One region of the Streptomyces sp. SS1-1 genome, then DNA from elsewhere that is predicted to be linked to it. Evidence: riboswitches for the same ligand, from Rfam matches in the RefSeq annotation. Region 1 holds a riboswitch; each other region holds the start of a gene.
What was found. A riboswitch is a leader RNA that binds a small molecule or an ion and turns the genes downstream of it on or off. The one in region 1 is predicted to bind cyclic di-AMP.

Region 1 (4,114 bases):
GGTGCGGTCCGTCCGGCAGCTCCACCTCGATCGTGTCGCCGGGGCGGACCACCCCGCCCTCCGCGACGACACCCATGATCCCGGCCCTGCGCACGAGGCGGCCGGCCTCGTCACGGCTCACGACCTGCTTGAGCAGCCCGTCCTGGAAGCGGTCGATCTGCAGGCACGGGTTCCGCAGCCCGGTGACCTCGACCACGGCCTCGGCGCCGATGCGCAGCAGCGTGCCCACCGGAAGACCGAGCAGGTCCAGGCCGCGCGTGGTGACGTTCTCGCCGAGCTCGCCGGGCGCCACCCGGAAGCCGGCCCCGGCGAGCTCGGCGAAGAGCTCCTCGTGGATGAGGTGCACCTGGCGCAGGTTCGGCTGCGTGGGGTCCTGGGCGACCCGCGAGCGGTGCTTCACCGTGACCCCCGCGTGGACGTCGCCGTCCACCCCCAGGCCGGTCAGCAGCGTGACGCTCTCCCGGTTCGGCTTCGTGAACGAGTACGCCTCGTTCCTGCTGACCGCCGTCACGACCCCCGTCATGGACACGTGTCCCTCTCCTCCGCCCGGCTCCCGCCCGCCCGTCACGCCGGACGGACCACGCTGTGGATCGCCGACTCGCCGTCATAGTAGATCGACTCCTCGCGGACGTACGCGCCGGGCTTCGGGGCGTGGATCATCATGCCGTTGCCGATGTAGAGGCCCACGTGCGTGACGTCGTCGTAGAAGAAGACCAGGTCACCGGGCTGGGCGCTGGACACGGGGACCGTCGTGCCCGCGTTGACCTGGTCGTAGGTGACGCGCGGGATGTCGACGCCGGCGGCCTTCCAGGCGGCCTGGGTGAGCCCGGAGCAGTCGTAGGAGTCGGGGCCGGTGGCGCCCCAGACGTACGGCTTGCCGATCTGGGTGCGGGCGAAGGACAACGCCTTCTCGGCCTTCGTGGCGTACGACCCGTCCGGGGCGGTGGCGCCCTGTTCCTGCCCGCCCTGCTCCTGCTGCTGCGCGGCCTCCTCGCGTTCGCGCTCGGCCTCCGCCTGCTGCTGCCGGGCCAGCTCCTCGGCCTTGCGGGCGGCCTCCGCCTGCTTGCGCTTCTCGATCGCGGCGAGGCGGGCTTTCTCCTGCGCGGTCAGCTCGGACAGCAGCCGGCGCGCGTCCGCGAGCTTCTTCTGGACGGTCGACTTGGCGGTCCGCAGGTCGTTCTGCGACTCGGTGAGCGTCTCGAGGCTCCGCGTGGCCTCCTGCCGCTTCTTCATCGTCGCGGACTGCTCGGTGAAGTACTCGTCGACCGACTGCTTCTGACGTCCCGTCATACGGTTCATCAGCTGGGACTGGTCGAAGTAGTCCTGGGGCGTGTCCGCGAGCAGGAACGTCGCGGTGTCCGGGGCGGCGGCACCGGTGCGGTACTGGGCGGCGGCGTTGCGCCCCAGCTCCTCGCGCGCGTCGTTGAGCTTCTGCGTGCGCCGGGCGACGTCGTCGAGGAGGGTGTCGACGCGCTTGCGCTGCTTGGTCGTCTTCTCCTTGGCCGCGTTGTACTTCTCGGTGGCCGACTCCGCCTGGCGGTAGAGGTCGTCGACCTTCTTCTCGACCTCTTCGAGGCTCGGCCGGTCGTCGGCGGACGGGCTCGCCTGGGCCGTCTGGGACAGCAGGGCCACGGAGGTGAGGGCCGCGGTGGCCAGCGCGGGGGTCCGTATGCCTGCCACGCGCGTGCTGGAGGGACGCGACTTGCGGTGCGACGCCAAGGGAGGCGACTCCTTCCATGCTCCGCCTGCCGAGTTAGCTGTCGGGTTCGGGCGGGTGGTTCGGAAGGGTTGCCCTACGGCCGCTCCCCGGAGGGGAGGTCGGGCCGATTCACCCCAAGTTCGGTGGGTCCCCGGCTCCGGACGCTCCGGACTCGGCGGAGGCCGTGCGGCCCGGCGTCGTTCGCCGGTGGGGGTCGTACGGCCTGCCCGGCACGGTAGCCAACCGGTGTGGCCGCTGTGAAGGTTGATGTGCGATATGCCCGATACATTTTCGTGACCTTCGGTCAGGGGAGGGGGTGGAGGGGGATCGGGCGGGTGGCTGGTGCCGTCCTGATGCGGTCAGTCCCGTATGCGCGGGATGTGGCGGCATCGCATGATCTCCCCGAGCGATGTGTGGCGTGATGGGATGACTTCGTACCGTGACCGGGCGGCCGGGACGCCGGACCGGACGGTGTGATGTTCTCGAGGTGGCGGCCGGTTGTCGGTGGGGCCGCCTAGACTCGGAGAGCGATGAGCAGCCTCTTTGACGACAGCTTCCTGGCGGACCTCCAGGCCCCACGGGCCCACGGGGAAGAGCCCCCGCCACCGCCCGAGGTCGATCACACTCCGGAGTCGCTTCCGGACGATCTGTTCGGCGGGAAGTTCGACGTGCCGCCGGACCGCGACGCGTACTACCGCGACGGCGCCCCGCGCCCCGCCCTCGACGCCGCCGCGCTGCTGGAAGGCCTCAACGAGAACCAGCGCGCGGCCGTCGTCCACTCCGGCACCCCGCTGCTCATCGTGGCCGGAGCCGGGTCCGGCAAGACGCGTGTGCTCACGCACCGCATCGCGTACCTGCTCGGCGAGCGGAACGTGCACCCCGGCCAGATCCTGGCGATCACCTTCACCAACAAGGCCGCCGGCGAGATGAAGGAGCGCGTCGAGCAGCTCGTCGGACCGCGCGCCAACGCGATGTGGGTGATGACCTTCCACAGCGCCTGCGTCCGCATCCTGCGCCGCGAGAGCAAGAAGCTCGGGTTCACCTCGTCGTTCTCGATCTACGACGCCGCCGACAGCAAGCGGCTGATGGCGCTCGTCTGCCGGGACCTCGACCTCGACCCGAAGCGGTTCCCGCCCAAGTCGTTCAGCGCCAAGATCAGCAACCTGAAGAACGAGCTGATCGACGAGGAGGACTTCGCCGCCCAGGCCACCGACGGCTTCGAGAAGACCCTCGCCCAGGCGTACGCGCTCTACCAGTCGCGGCTGCGGGAGGCCAACGCCCTCGACTTCGACGACCTGATCATGACGACGGTCAACCTGCTGCGCGCCTTCCCCGACGTCGCCGAGCACTACCGCCGCCGGTTCCGGCATGTGCTGGTGGACGAGTACCAGGACACCAACCACGCGCAGTACGCCCTGGTCCGCGAGCTGGTCGGCACCTCCGAGCACCCCGTCGACGTACCGCCCGAGGCCGAGGTCCCGCCCGCCGAGCTGTGCGTGGTGGGCGACGCCGACCAGTCGATCTACGCCTTCCGCGGCGCCACCATCCGCAACATCCTCCAGTTCGAGGAGGACTACCCGGACGCGACGACGATCCTGCTGGAGCAGAACTACCGCTCCACGCAGACCATCCTCAGCGCCGCCAACGCCGTCATCGAGCGCAACGAGTCCCGCCGGCCCAAGAACCTGTGGACCAACGCGGGCGCCGGCGCGCGCATCACCGGCTACGTCGCCGACACCGAGCACGACGAGGCGCAGTTCGTCGCCGACGAGATAGACCGTCTGACCGACGCCGGGGAGGCGAAGGCCGGCGACGTCGCCGTCTTCTACCGGACGAACGCCCAGTCCCGTGTCTTCGAGGAAGTCTTCATCCGCGTCGGACTGCCGTACAAGGTCGTCGGCGGTGTGCGCTTCTACGAGCGCAAGGAGGTCCGGGACGTCCTGGCCTACCTGCGCGTCCTGGCCAACCCCGAGGACTCCGTCCCGCTGCGCCGCATCCTGAACGTCCCCAAGCGCGGCATCGGCGAGCGCGCCGAGGCCATGATCGACGCCCTGTCGCAGCGCGAGAAGATCAGCTTCCCGCAGGCCCTGCGCCGCGTCGACGAGGCGTACGGCATGGCCGCCCGGTCGACGAACGCCGTCAAGCGGTTCAACGCGCTGATGGAGGAGCTCCGCACGATCGTCGAGTCCGGCGCGGGCCCGGCGACGGTCCTGGAGGCCGTGCTGGAACGGACCGGCTATCTGGCCGAGTTGCAGTCCTCCACCGACCCGCAGGACGAGACCCGCATCGAGAACCTCCAGGAACTCGCGGCCGTCGCCCTGGAGTTCGAGCAGGAGGCGGCCGAGGGCGAGGAGTCCGGCGGGCTCGCCGCCTTCCTGGAGCGGGTCGCGCTCGTCGCCGACTCCGACCAGATCC
Region 2 (4,114 bases), 920 kb from region 1:
TAGTACGGCACCGCGGCGAGGTTCTCCCGCTCGGCGAGGTCCTGGAGGGCGCCCTCGTAGGTGTCGCGGGAGACCAGGTTGTAGTGGGGCTGGAGCGCCACGTACCGGGCCAGGCCCTCGCGGTCGGAGAAGGCGAGGGAGGCCGCCAGCCGCTCGGCGGTGATGTTGGACGCGGCGATGTGCCGGACCTTGCCGGCCTTCACCAGTTCGTCCAGGGCGCCGACGATCTCCTCGACCGGCACCTCGGGCTTGTCGAAGTGCGTGTAGTAGAGGTCGATGCGGTCGGTGCCGAGGCGGCGCAGCGAGGCGTCGGCGGCGGCCTTGATGGTCGCCGCGTTCAGGCCCTGGAAGTCGGGGTGCTGGCTGACCTTGGTGGCGATCACGACGTCGTCCCGGTTGCCGCGCGCCTTGAGCCAGTTGCCGATGACGGTCTCGGACTCACCGCCCACGTTGCCCTCGACCCACGCCGAGTAGGAGTCGGCCGTGTCGAGGAAGTTGCCGCCGGCCTCGGTGTAGGCGTCGAGGACGGCGAAGGAGTGGGCCTCGTCGGCGGTCCACCCGAAGACGTTGCCACCGAGGCAGAGCGGGGAGACCTCGAGGTCGGAGGAGCCGAGTTTGCGCAGTGCAGTCATACCAGGGATCAACGACCCCGGCGGTGGCGCCGATTCCGCTCCGGGGATGAATTCCCTGTGAAGGGGCGGGCGGGCGCACCGAAGACCGGCAGCCCTGACGTCGGGGGGTCGTCGTCAGGACCGCCGGGGATCAGGTGGGGAGCGTGCTCAGGGGGTGAGGCCCTTGCCGCGCAGCCAGGCCAGCGGGTCGATGCCGCTCGCGCTGCCGTCGGGGTGCACCTCGAGGTGCAGGTGGGCGCCGGTCACGTTGCCCGTGGCGCCGACGCGGCCGATGACGTCACCGGTGTTGACCTTCTGGCCGACGCTGACGCTGATCGAGGACTGGTGGGCGAACCAGATCTCGGTGCCGTCGTCCAGGGTCAGCTCGGTCTTGTAGCCGTAGGAGCCGTCCCAGCCGGCGAAGGTGATCGTGCCGGAGTGGACGGCCTTGATCAGGGTGCCGGTCGGCGCGGCGAAGTCGAGGCCCGTGTGGTGCCCCGACGACCAGTAGGCGCCGGCCTCACCGAAGGTGGAGGTCAGGGTGTACGAGGAGGTCGGCAGCGTGTACTGCTTGGCCAGCTCGGCGAGACGCTCGGCCTCGGCCTTCTTGCGGGCCTCCTCCTCGGCGGCGGCCTTCGCCTCGGCGGCCTTCTCCTTCGCTTCCTTCTCCGCCTTGGCGGCCGCCTCGGCGACCTCCTTCTCGGCGGCGGCGACGGCGGCCGCGGCGGCCTTGCTGTCGACCTGGTCCTGCTGGAACTCGGCCTGGGCGATGATCCGGCTGCGCAGTGCCTCACCGGCGTCGGAGCCGCTCTGCGCGGTCTCCTGGCCGGTCTCGCCCATGGTGCTGAGGGCGGTGGCGGTGTCGTCCGCGGCGGAGTCGTCGCCGGAGATCAGGGGCAGGTCGGGCAGGGTGATGGCGACCGGCGGCTTGCCGCTCTGCGCGGTGGCCATGCCGCCCGCGCCGACGGCCGCTATGACGCCGACGCCGAGAACCGTGGAGCTGCGGGCGAGTCCCCCGCCGCGCTGCTTGGAGACGCGGTGCCTGCCGCGGACGGGACGGAGGGAGTCCGCGGTGGGGTTCCACTCCTCGAAGGGGCCCTCGTCGGTGCGGTCGTAGCCGAAGGTGTCGGCGGTGCGCTGACCGGGTACGAACGAGGCATGCGGGGCAGGACGGTTCGACGCCACGTGGGCGTACTCCTTTCCTTCCTTCTCGCCTACCGGGTTAGCTGACGGGTTCGGAGCAGGAAGGTCTCCTACGCGCGTATACGTGCCGTGTTGCCACGGTGGTATCCGCGCGATTCACCCCAAGGTGGTGGTTCCCCGGTTCCTTCGCAGGATTCGGCGCGTGCGCACGGAGCCGCCTCTTGTGACGGCTGGGACGACCGCGCTGCGTTATCGAACGTTAATAGACGCGGGGTACGGATTCCAAGCCGTTCCTCTTGATCATTAACGAATTCCGCCGGGACTTACGGGCCATGAGCGGTCCAAATCGGGCGAGTTGACTTCCCCGCCACACCCCCATGACTGATGACGGTGTGTCAGTTGTTATGCGGAGGGGGTTCGCGCGATCACGTTCCGTGAGAACGGCGGAGACGCCCCGCGAACCTGGGGGACGGCCGGAAAACACTCAGGGCCGGAACTGATGAGTTCCGGCCCTGAGCCTTCAGTAGCGGGGACAGGATTTGAACCTGCGACCTCTGGGTTATGAGCCCAGCGAGCTACCGAGCTGCTCCACCCCGCGGCGATGTGTCCATAGTACGCCATCGCGGGGGCCCGCCGCACACGCCTTTCCGCAGGCCCCGGCCGCGGGGGCCTCGCCGGGCGGGCGTCAGGGCGCCAGGTGGGCGTTGGGGGCCGCCGCCCGGGCCGCGTACTCGGGCAGCACCAGGACGTCCACGCCCGCGGCGGCGAGCATCCCGCTGCCGTCGGCGTCCGTGACGAAGGTGTCCGGCTCGCGCCAGGCCGTGACCACCCGGCGCACCCCGGCCGCCAGGATCAGCCGGGCGCAGGGCGTGGGCCGCGAGGCGCGGTGGGTGCAGGGCTCCAGGCTGCTGTAGACGGTGGCGCCGGCCAGCCTCGGGTCGCCGGGCGCGATCTTGGCGAGGGCCGCCTCCTCGGCGTGCACGACGGGGTCGCCGGCCTCCCGGGAGTGGCCCCGCGCCAGCTCGGTGCCGTCCGCGGCGACCACGACCGCGCCGACGCTGAACGCGGTGGGCGAGGGCGGGCACTCGGCGGCCAGGTCGCAGGCGAGGGCAAGCCAGTGCCGGTCGGCGGCGGCGGGGAGGACACCGGTGCCGGGGGCGGTCGGCTCGTAGCGCATGAGCACCACGTCCTCGATGCGCCGGGTCTCCACCAGCCGCAGCCGGCCCTCCTGGTATCCGCCGGGCCCGAAGAGCCGGGGCGCCCGGGGGTCGCCCACGAACAGCGGGGCGAGCACGAGCTGCAGCTCGTCGGCGAGCCCCTGGCGCAGCAGCTGCGTGTGGACGGTGCCGCCGCCCTCGACCATCAGCCGCTCGACACCGCGCGCCTCGCGCAGGTGGGTCAGCAGGGCCCGCCAGTCCAGGTCGTCGCCGAGGGCGACGACGTCGGCGGCGACGGGGTCCTCCCGCAGCCGCCGGGCGCCCTTCTCCGTCGTGTAGACGACCTTCTCGCCGCCGGTGTGCCAGAAGTTCGCCGCCGGGTCCAGCTCGCCGGACGCGCTGACGGTGACCTTCAGCGGGTACGCGGGCCTGCCCTGGGCGGTGCGGGCGGCCCGGCGCTCGGCCGAGTTCACAAGCAGCCGGGGGTTGTCCGCCCGGATGGTGCCGGCGCCGACGAGGATGGCGTCCACGGAGGCCCGCACCTCGTCGACCCGGTCGAAGTCGGCCGGGCCGGACAGCAGCAGCCGGTCGGGGCCGGTGTCGTCGAGGTAGCCGTCGAGGGAGACGGCGGCGGACAGCAGGACGTAGGGGTACGACGGCATCGGCAGCGCTCTCCCGCTCGGTGGATCGGGGCTGGTTTCGACGGGGCTTGGTTCAAGTTTGAAACAAACCTACACTGGGCACATGACGACTCGCTGGCTCACCCCCGAGGAGCAGCGCGCCTGGCGCGCCTACATCGCCGCCGTCGCGCTCGTGGAGGACGCGCTGGACCGGCAGCTCCAGCAGGAGGCCGGCATGCCCCATCTGTATTACTCCATTCTCGCCACCCTGTCCGACGCCCCGGAACACCGGCTGCGCATGACCGATCTCGCCGAGCGGCTGAAGATCACCCGCAGCCGGCTGACGTACGGCGTCTCGCGGCTGGAGAAGGACGGGCTCGTGCGGCGCGAGGACTGTCCCGTGGACAAGCGGGGCAGCGTCGCGGCGCTCACGGACGAGGGGATGCGGCTCCTGGAGCAGGCGGCGCCCGGGCATGTGGACACCGTACGGTCGATGATCTTCGACCGGCTCTCCCCGGAGCAGGTCGGGCAACTGGAGGAGATCTTCACGGCGATCGGCTCGGGCCTCCAGGGCGACTGCGGT
Region 3 (4,114 bases), 2.0 Mb from region 1:
GGAAGAGCGCCCTCGCCGGGGTCCTCGCGGAGGGCGTGGCCGCGGGCGAGTTCGACTGCCCGGACCCGGCGGCGGCCGCACTGCGCCTGACCGCCCTCCTCGACGGTCTGGCGGTCCAGCTGACGTCGTATCCCGGGTCGCTGTCCCGCGCGCGGGCCCAGGAGTGGGTGGACGAGGCGCTGGCCCGGGAGCTGGGCCTGGAGCGGGCGGCGTTGACCGCCTCGGCGCGGTGAGCGGCCGCCCGTGACCGGACCGGTCACGGGCGGCTCCGCTGTCGCCCGGCCGTGCCGCCGGGCTCAGGCCACCGACTCGATGCGCATCTTGATGTCGTACGCCGAGAGCGCGCCCTTGGCGGTCACGTGGTCGCCCGAGGACTCGCCGCGCAGGCGCCGCCCGATCCAGGGGACCAGGTACTCGCGCGCCCACTGGACGTCGTCGCGCCGGATCTCCAGCGTCCCGCGGGGCGGGAGCGGCGGCCAGGGCTGGTCCGGGTCGGCGGGGATCTGAAGGCCCAGGACCTGGCCGGCGCGCAGCGCCACGCGCGTGTGCCCCTCGGGAGAGAGGTGGAGCCGGTCGCTGTCCCAGGCCCGGCGGTCCTGGACGGTCTTCAGGGACCACAGGTCGAGCACCGGGCAGCCGTAGCGGTCGGCGATGGCGCGGACGTGCCCGTTGTACGTGGCGATCTTGCCGCGCAGGTGCTTCAGCACGGGCACGCCCCGGGTGTCGAAGCCGGTCGTCACCATGACCGTGCCCGCCGCCGAGGCGAGCCGGGCGACGGCCCGTTCGAACCGTTCGGCCACTTCGTCGGGGTCGGTGCCGGGCCGCAGGATGTCGTTGCCGCCCGCGCAGAACGACACCAGGTCCGGGGCGAGTTCCACGGCCTTGGGGACCTGTTCCGCCACGATCTGGTCGAGCAGTCTGCCGCGCACGGCGAGGTTCGTGTACCGGAAGTCGCCCTCGGGACGCCGGTCGGCCAGAAGGACCGCGAACCGGTCGGCCCAGCCGACGAACGCCCCGTCGGGGCCGGGGTCGCCGACGCCCTCGGTGAAGCTGTCCCCCACCGCGACGTACGACCCGATCACTCTTCTGCTGTCACTCTTCGAATCGTCTGTCACGTCGGGACATGATTCACCTTCCGATGTGACCTACGCGACCGTAGGAAAGGGTTGACGAGCGGTGAGATAAGCCACTGCCAAAGCCTTCACCAAACCCGGAATACCGGTCCACGCGGGGATGTTGAGAGCCGAAACGCCACGCGTGGGTGTGCACGACAGACCGAAGGCCGGACCCGGGGATCGGGGTCCGGCCTTCGGCTGCGTGTCAGGCAGGTGGTGCGCGTGCGTGTCAGGGAGGCGCGCCGTGGGGCGGGGGTCAGCCGATGGCGACGCCCTTGGAGCGGAGGTAGGCCACCGGGTCCACGTCGGAGCCGTAGTTCGGCGTGGTGCGGATCTCGAAGTGCAGGTGCGGGCCGGTCACGTTGCCGGTCGCGCCGGAGAGGCCGATCTGCTGGCCCGCGGTCACCGTCTGGCCGCTGGAGACGGACAGCGAGGACAGGTGGGCGTACTGGGCGTAGTAGCCGTCGGCGAGCCGGATGACGACCTGGTTGCCGTAGGCGCCGCCCCAGCCGGCGGAGACGACGGTGCCGGCGCCGACCGCCTTCAGGGGGGTGCCGGTGGCGGCGGAGAAGTCCACGCCGGTGTGGTAGCCGCTGGACCACATGCTGCCCGCCACCTTGTACGAGGTGCCGACGGCGGCGGTGGACACCGGGGCGCTGAAGCCGTTGACGGTGCTCGTCTCACCGGCGCTCTGGGCGGCCGTCGCGGCCTTCTTCGGCGCGGCGGGCTTCGCGGACGGCTTGGACGGCGCGGTGGACGGGGCCGACGCCTTGGGGGCGGCGGTCGCGGCCTTCTTGCCGATCGAGAGCTTCAGGCCCGGGTGGATGAGCGACGGGTCGGAGCCGACGGCCTCGCGGTTGTCGGCGTACAGCTTCTTCCAGCCGCCGCGGACGTCCTGCTCGTCGGCGATCTTCGACAGGTAGTCGCCGCGCTTCACCTCGTAGGTGCGCGTCTTCTGCGCGGAGGTCTTCTGCGCCGGGGCCTTCTCGGCGGCGGCCGGGACGGACTGGACCGCCTTCTGCGGGGCGGACTGGCCGGTCGCGGCGTGGGCGCCGGTGGCCCCGATCAGCGGGAGCGCGAGAGCGGCGCCACCGGTTCCGGCGACGGCGATCGTGCGGGTGAGGCGCAGGGACTTGGGACGGCGATGCTTACCCTTCGCGGGCATGGCGAATTCCTCTCCGGCGCCTGCGAGGTGAGCTGTCGGGTGCGGGCTGGAGATGCCCGGCCGCGTCGGGACGCGACTTGACCCCGAGCCTGTTCCGGGACCGGAACAGGCGACGTACCTGTGGGTCCCCCGCTCCTGCCGTGTACGGGTGGGTGTGCGCGGATTCCGGTCGGCGGCAGGATTAGGCGTCCGTCCGGATTGGTGGCGAACGTAAGCGAGAAAGACGCATGGGAACAAGTGAGGGGTTCCGTCCGAATACGTTCGGCTTGATCCTTTACGGGATCCACCGGTCACCCTGCGTGCATTTCGAGAGGGCCGCCACCCTCGAATTCCCTTGCGAGAAAGGCCGATTACGTGAGCATGACGGGCGACGCACCGTCACCGATATGACGCTCCTCACGTGACCCTGCTCCAGCTTTCCCTATTCCGGAGCGAGTTGGAATGAAGGCATCAATTCGGACAGAAAGCCTGAATGCGACGGCGGCGGATATCCAGACCGATCATTACCGACATAAGGCCACTTCGCCCGTTTCAGACCATTACTCCCTTGCTGCGGCCTGTGGACAACTGCTTGGCGCACACAGCCATGTCGTATCGTCGGAGGCGCACCTCGCCGGCCTCACCGCCGAGCCGCGCCGGCGGGGACGACCGGGAGGAGCCCCCGTGACGCAGCAGATCCCGTCGACCGAGCCCGAGCTGGCCGGTGTGCGCAACTTCCGCGACGTGGGCGGCCTGCCCACCGTGGACGGACGACGGGTGCGGCACGGCGTGCTGTTCCGCAGCGGCCACCTCGCCCACGCCACCGCCGAGGACGCGGCCTTCCTCGACTCGCTGGGGCTGCACACGATCTTCGACTTCCGCAACGCGGCGGACCAGAAGCTGGAGGGTCCGGACGTCGAGCTGCCGGGCGTCCGCAATGTGAACCTGCCGCTGTCCGACCCGGCGGACGGCGCGGAGTTCTGGAAGATGGTCCGCGACGGCGATCTCGACCAGCTGCGGGAGATCCTGGCGGACGGCAAGGGCGCGGCCCGGATGATCGCCTCCTACCGCTCCATCGTCACGGAGCGCACCGGCGAGCACTCGCAGGTGCTGCGCTCCCTGGTGGAGGACAGCGTCCCGGCGCTGATGCACTGCGCGGCCGGCAAGGACCGCGCGGGCCTGTCGATCGCGGTGACGCTGCTCGCGGTCGGCGTCGAGCGGGAGGCGATCGTCGCCGACTATCTGAAGTCCAACGAGAAGCACCGCCGCTACAAGGTGCGGCGCGGCAGCGACGCGCCCTCGGCCTACTCGCCGGAGGTCATGGAGCTGCTGAGCCCTCTCTTCGACGCGCGCGCGGAGTATCTGCAGGCCGCCTTCGACACGATCGACGCGACCTGGGGCGACGTCGACACCTACCTGGAGCAGGGCCTGCGGCTCACCCCCGAGGCGCGGGAGCGTCTGCGGGGGCGGCTGCTCGACTGAGAACGAGGGGTACGCCTACTTTCCGCCGCCCGCCTCGAAGAGGAAGTAGATGAAGGCGGCGAAGACGTGCCCCACCGCGATGTAGATGATGAGGCGCACCCACAGGGCGCGGGGGAACTTCTCCTCCATGTCGGTCATGGCGTCACTCCAGGGGTGGGGCCCAGGCACAGGGTGGCCGTGGGGCTCTGCAACAGGGTGTGGACGAACAGGAGCTCGACGCCGCCGTCGTCCTCGGCGGCGAGCCGGTGCGGGGTCAGCGAGTCGAAGTGCGCGCTGTCCCCGGGGGCGAGCCGGTGCGTGGTGTCCCCGAGGCGCAGCCGCAGCCGCCCCTTGAGGACATGGAGCCACTCCTCGCCGGGGTGCACGCGCACGA
Region 4 (4,114 bases), 1.1 Mb from region 1:
GAAGGGCAGCAACACATGGCTGAGCGCCGCGTCAACGTCGGCTGGGCCGAGGGTCTCCACGCCCGCCCCGCCTCCATCTTCGTCCGGGCCGCCACGGCCACAGGCGTCCCGGTGACCATCGCCAAGGCCGACGGCAACCCCGTCAACGCGGCCTCGATGCTGGCGGTCCTGGGCCTGGGCGCCCAGGGCGGCGAGGAGATCGTCCTCGCCTCCGACGCCGAGGGTGCGGACGCCGCCCTCGACCGTCTGGCCAAGCTGGTCGCCGAGGGCCTCGAGGAACTGCCCGAGACGGTCTGAGTGGCCCGAGCGGGTCTCCCGCACGGCACGGAAGCCGCGTCCGCCTTTCCGGCGGGCGCGGCTTCGTCTTTCCGGGCCGGGCTCGCGTGGAATTTCACGGCGGCGGCGCCACGACGGCACCTGAATTACCCCGGACAGTCAAAAAAGGGCAGCATGAATGCGCCGCCCCGGAATTGCTCTTCTTTGTATACGGCGCCTGTGTTAATTCCGCAGGCTCGGCATGTTTACGGCATGTTGCGAATTCCTCACACGCTCCGCGCGCTCGCCCCCGGAGCCGAAGCGCAGCCGGTGCGCGGACAGCCCGCGCTCGGTGTGCAGGGCGGTGAGCGCGCGGGCGCGTTCGCCGTCGCCGCGCGCCACCGCGTCCACGATCGCGCCGTGCTCCGCCCAGGACTCCACGGGGTCGGCGGACGCCTCCACGGCGTACATCCAGGCGATCTTGTGCCGCAGCTGGGTCAGCGTCGAGGTGAGCGCGGTGCTGCCCGAGGCCTGGGCCAGCGTCTCGTGGAACCAGCCGCCCAGCGAGCGCAGATCCTCGCTGTTGCCCCGCCTGGCCCGCTCCTGACCCAGCCTGACCAGGCCCCGCAGCACCTTCAGATGGGCCTCGGTGCGCCGCTGGGCGGCCCGTGCGGCGCCGAGCGGCTCCAGCAGGGTGCGCATCTCCAGGACGTCGGCCGCCTCCTGCTCGGTGGGCTCGGCCACGCACGCGCCCGCGTGCCGTCGGGTCACGACGAAGCCCTCCGCCTCCAGGGTGCGCAGCGCCTCGCGCACGGGGACACGGGAGACGCCGTAGCGGCGGGCGAGGACCTCCTCCGTGAGCCGGCCGCCGCGCTCCAGGACACCGGCGACGATGTCGTCCCGGATCGCGGTGCACACCGAGTGCGCCGGAATACGCATGCCGACCTCCGCCTTAATCCCCGTGAAACGTCGACGAATGACGTGTGTTCAGCGACTCTATGGCAAGAAGCGTGAATTTCCGACGGCGGGCCGGAATCCATGGATATTTTTTGGACAGTCCTTGTCCAGAAAGACCGAAAGCCCCGGCTCGGGAGCCGGGGCCACGTTAAGGCGGACGGGCGCGTCAGAGCGCGACGCCGTGCGAGCGCAGATAGCCGACCGGGTCGATGTCGGAGCCGTACTCGGCGGTGGTGCGCGCCTCGAAGTGCAGATGCGGGCCCGTGACGTTGCCGGTGGCGCCGGACAGGCCGATCTGCTGGCCGGGGGTGACCGTCTGGCCCACCGAGACGCCGATCGACGACAGGTGCCCGTACTGGGTGTAGGTGCCGTCGTTCATCTTGATCACGACGTTGTTGCCGTAGGCCCCGCCCCAGCCGGCCTCGACGACGGTGCCGGCGCCGACCGCGTGCACCGAGGTGCCGCTGGCGGCGTGGAAGTCGATGCCGGTGTGGCTGCCGGAGGACCAGAGGCCACCGCCGGACTGGTAGGAGGTCGACACGTACGACCCGGCGATCGGGGCGACGTAGGACAGCAGGCGCTTGCGCTCGGCCTCCCGCGCGGCGCGCTCCTTGGCCTCCCGCTCCTGCTTGGCCTTCTCGGCGGCCTTGTGGCGCGCGGCCTCCTGGGCGGCCTGCTTGAGGGCCGCGGCCTCGGCGGCGGCCCGCTCCTGGGCGGCGGCCTGCGCGTCGATCTGGGTGGCGATGGAGTCCTCGACGGCGACGACCGGGATGAGACCGGTCTGCTCCGCGGCGGGCTCGGCGGCCAGCGCGGGGGCGGCGAGGGTGCCCACGACGCCGGTGGCGGTGAGGGCGGCGACACCGGCCGCACGGGCCGTGGTGCGCTCGAACCGGCCGGGCTTGCGGTGCTTCCCGGAGGGGCGGTTCTTCCCCGTGGCGCAGCTGAACGCCATGTGGTGGCTGGTCCTTTCCTTCCCTCTCGCCTACCGGGTTAGCTGACGGGTTCGGAGCAGGAAGGTCTCCTACGGACCCCCTCGCGGCTGCGCGGGCGTCCGATTCACCCCAGGGACTGCGGTGGGTCCCCGGCTCCCCTGGCTCGCGCCATACGGGGACTCGGCGATGACTGTCCGGTGCCGCGGGCGCGGCGCACTGCCTGACGAACAGCCCGGAAGACGCTAAGCGGGACAGTGTTCAATTCCCAAACGGAACGCGGCTTTTGTAGCGCATCCCACAGGGCAGACAGGCCGCCTCCGCCCCAATTCGGGCATAAGGGAGCCCTGGTGACGTTGCCGTCACCAGGGCTCCCCCGCGCGCGGGACGGGCCGGTGCTCTAGTCGGCCGTCACGACGGTGACTTCGCCGATGCCGAGGGCCTCGACGGGCTCCCGGATCGCCGACGCGTCGCCGACGAGGACCGTGACGAGACGGTCCGCCGGGAAGGCGCTGACGACCGCGGCGGTGGCCTCGACGGTGCCGGTGGCGGCGAGCTGCTGGTACAGCGTCGCCTGGAAGTCGTCGGGGAGGTGCTGCTCCACCTGGTCGGCCAGCGTGCTCGCCACGGCGGCGGCCGTCTCGTACTTCAGCGGCGCCACCCCGACCAGGTTCTGCACGGCGAAGTCCCGCTCGGCGTCGGTGAGTCCGTCGGCGGCGATCCCGCGCAGGACGGTCCACAGGTCGTCCAGGGCGGGGCCGGTGTTGGGCGTGTCGACGGAGCCGGTGATGGCGAGCATCGAGGCGCCGGTGCCGTCCGGCGCGGAGCGCAGGACCTGCCCGAACGCCCGCACGCCGTAGGTATAGCCCTTCTCCTCGCGCAGGACCTTGTCCAGCCGGGAGGTGAGCGTGCCGCCGAGGCAGTACGTGCCGAGGACCTGCGCCGGCCACACGCGGTCGTGCCGGTCGGGGCCGATCCGGCCGATCAGCAGCTGCGTCTGCACGGCTCCGGGGCGGTCCACGATGACGACCCGCCCGGTGTCGTCCGCGGTGACCGGCGGGACGGGCCGCGGCTCGGCCTGCGAACCGGTCCAGGCGCCCAGGCTGTCGCCCAGCAGGGCGTCCAGGTCGACGCCGGTCAGGTCGCCGACGACCACGACCGTGGAGGTGGCGGGGCGCACATGCCGCTCGAAGAACGCGCGTACGGCCGCGGAGTCGATGCCGGCGACGGTCTCCTCGGTGCCCTGGCGGGGGCGGGACATGCGCGAGGACGCCGGGAACAGCTGCCGGGACAGCTCCTTGGCCGCCCGGCGCGACGGGTTCGCCAGCTCGTGCGGGATCTCGTCGAGGCGGTTGCGCACCAGGCGCTCCACCTCGGCGTCGGCGAACAGCGGCGCCCTGAGCGCGTCGGCGAGCAGGTCCAGCGCCTTCGGCAGCCGGGAGACCGGCACCTCCAGGCTGACCCGGACGCCGGGGTGGTCGGCGTACGCGTCGAGGGTGGCGCCGCAGCGCTCCAGCTCGGCCGCGTACTCCTCGGCGGTGTGCTTGTCGGTGCCCTCGGACAGGGCGCGCGCCATGATCGTGGCGATGCCGTCCAGGCCCGCGGGCTCGGCGTCGAGCGGCGTGTCGAGGAGGACCTCGACGGCGACGACCTGCTGGCCGGGGCGGTGGCAGCGCAGGACCGTCAGGCCGTTGTCCAGGGTGCCGCGCTCGGGGGCCGGGAACGCCCAGGGCCGGGGCGCGCCGGCCTGGGGCTGCGGGTGGAACTCCATGCTCGCGAGTTCGGTCACTGCGCCGACTCCTCGTTCTCGTCGGTGGTCTCGTCGGCCTCGGCGGCGGTCGGCTCGTACACGAGCACCGCGCGGTTGTCCGGGCGCAGCCGGGCCTGGGCGACCGCCTGCACCTCCTCGGCGGTGACGTCGAGCACGCGCTGCACGGCGGTGAAGGCGAGCTGCGGGTCGCCGAACAGGACGG

Region 2: another riboswitch for cyclic di-AMP. It lies ahead of F8R89_RS16900 (M23 family metallopeptidase); the one in region 1 lies ahead of F8R89_RS21525 (C40 family peptidase).
Region 3: another riboswitch for cyclic di-AMP. It lies ahead of F8R89_RS30160 (LysM peptidoglycan-binding domain-containing M23 family metallopeptidase); the one in region 1 lies ahead of F8R89_RS21525 (C40 family peptidase).
Region 4: another riboswitch for cyclic di-AMP. It lies ahead of F8R89_RS26510 (M23 family metallopeptidase); the one in region 1 lies ahead of F8R89_RS21525 (C40 family peptidase).

What each region holds. Positions count from the first base shown of each region.
Region 1 covers NZ_WBXN01000004.1:4,357,546-4,361,659, forward strand. Annotated here, with positions in the region: gene F8R89_RS21520 (MOSC domain-containing protein) at 1-523, opposite strand, end outside; gene F8R89_RS21525 (C40 family peptidase) at 565-1,719, opposite strand; cyclic di-AMP (ydaO/yuaA leader) riboswitch at 1,728-1,887, opposite strand; gene pcrA (DNA helicase PcrA) at 2,230-4,114, shown strand, end outside.
Region 2 covers NZ_WBXN01000004.1:3,436,141-3,440,254, forward strand. Annotated here, with positions in the region: gene F8R89_RS16895 (aldo/keto reductase) at 1-632, opposite strand, end outside; gene F8R89_RS16900 (M23 family metallopeptidase) at 780-1,796, opposite strand; cyclic di-AMP (ydaO/yuaA leader) riboswitch at 1,808-1,965, opposite strand; tRNA gene F8R89_RS16905 (tRNA-Met) at 2,279-2,352, opposite strand; gene F8R89_RS16910 (dihydrofolate reductase family protein) at 2,440-3,573, opposite strand; gene F8R89_RS16915 (MarR family winged helix-turn-helix transcriptional regulator) at 3,656-4,114, shown strand, end outside.
Region 3 covers NZ_WBXN01000004.1:6,323,568-6,327,681, reverse strand. Annotated here, with positions in the region: gene F8R89_RS30170 (TetR/AcrR family transcriptional regulator) at 1-233, shown strand, start outside; gene F8R89_RS30165 (SGNH/GDSL hydrolase family protein) at 297-1,082, opposite strand; gene F8R89_RS30160 (LysM peptidoglycan-binding domain-containing M23 family metallopeptidase) at 1,372-2,280, opposite strand; cyclic di-AMP (ydaO/yuaA leader) riboswitch at 2,285-2,445, opposite strand; gene F8R89_RS30155 (tyrosine-protein phosphatase) at 2,944-3,741, shown strand; gene F8R89_RS30150 (DUF6126 family protein) at 3,757-3,879, opposite strand; gene F8R89_RS30145 (helix-turn-helix domain-containing protein) at 3,876-4,114, opposite strand, start outside.
Region 4 covers NZ_WBXN01000004.1:5,476,798-5,480,911, reverse strand. Annotated here, with positions in the region: gene F8R89_RS26520 (HPr family phosphocarrier protein) at 16-297, shown strand; gene F8R89_RS26515 (GntR family transcriptional regulator) at 499-1,194, opposite strand; gene F8R89_RS26510 (M23 family metallopeptidase) at 1,379-2,164, opposite strand; cyclic di-AMP (ydaO/yuaA leader) riboswitch at 2,177-2,340, opposite strand; gene F8R89_RS26505 (M16 family metallopeptidase) at 2,542-3,930, opposite strand; gene F8R89_RS26500 (M16 family metallopeptidase) at 3,927-4,114, opposite strand, start outside.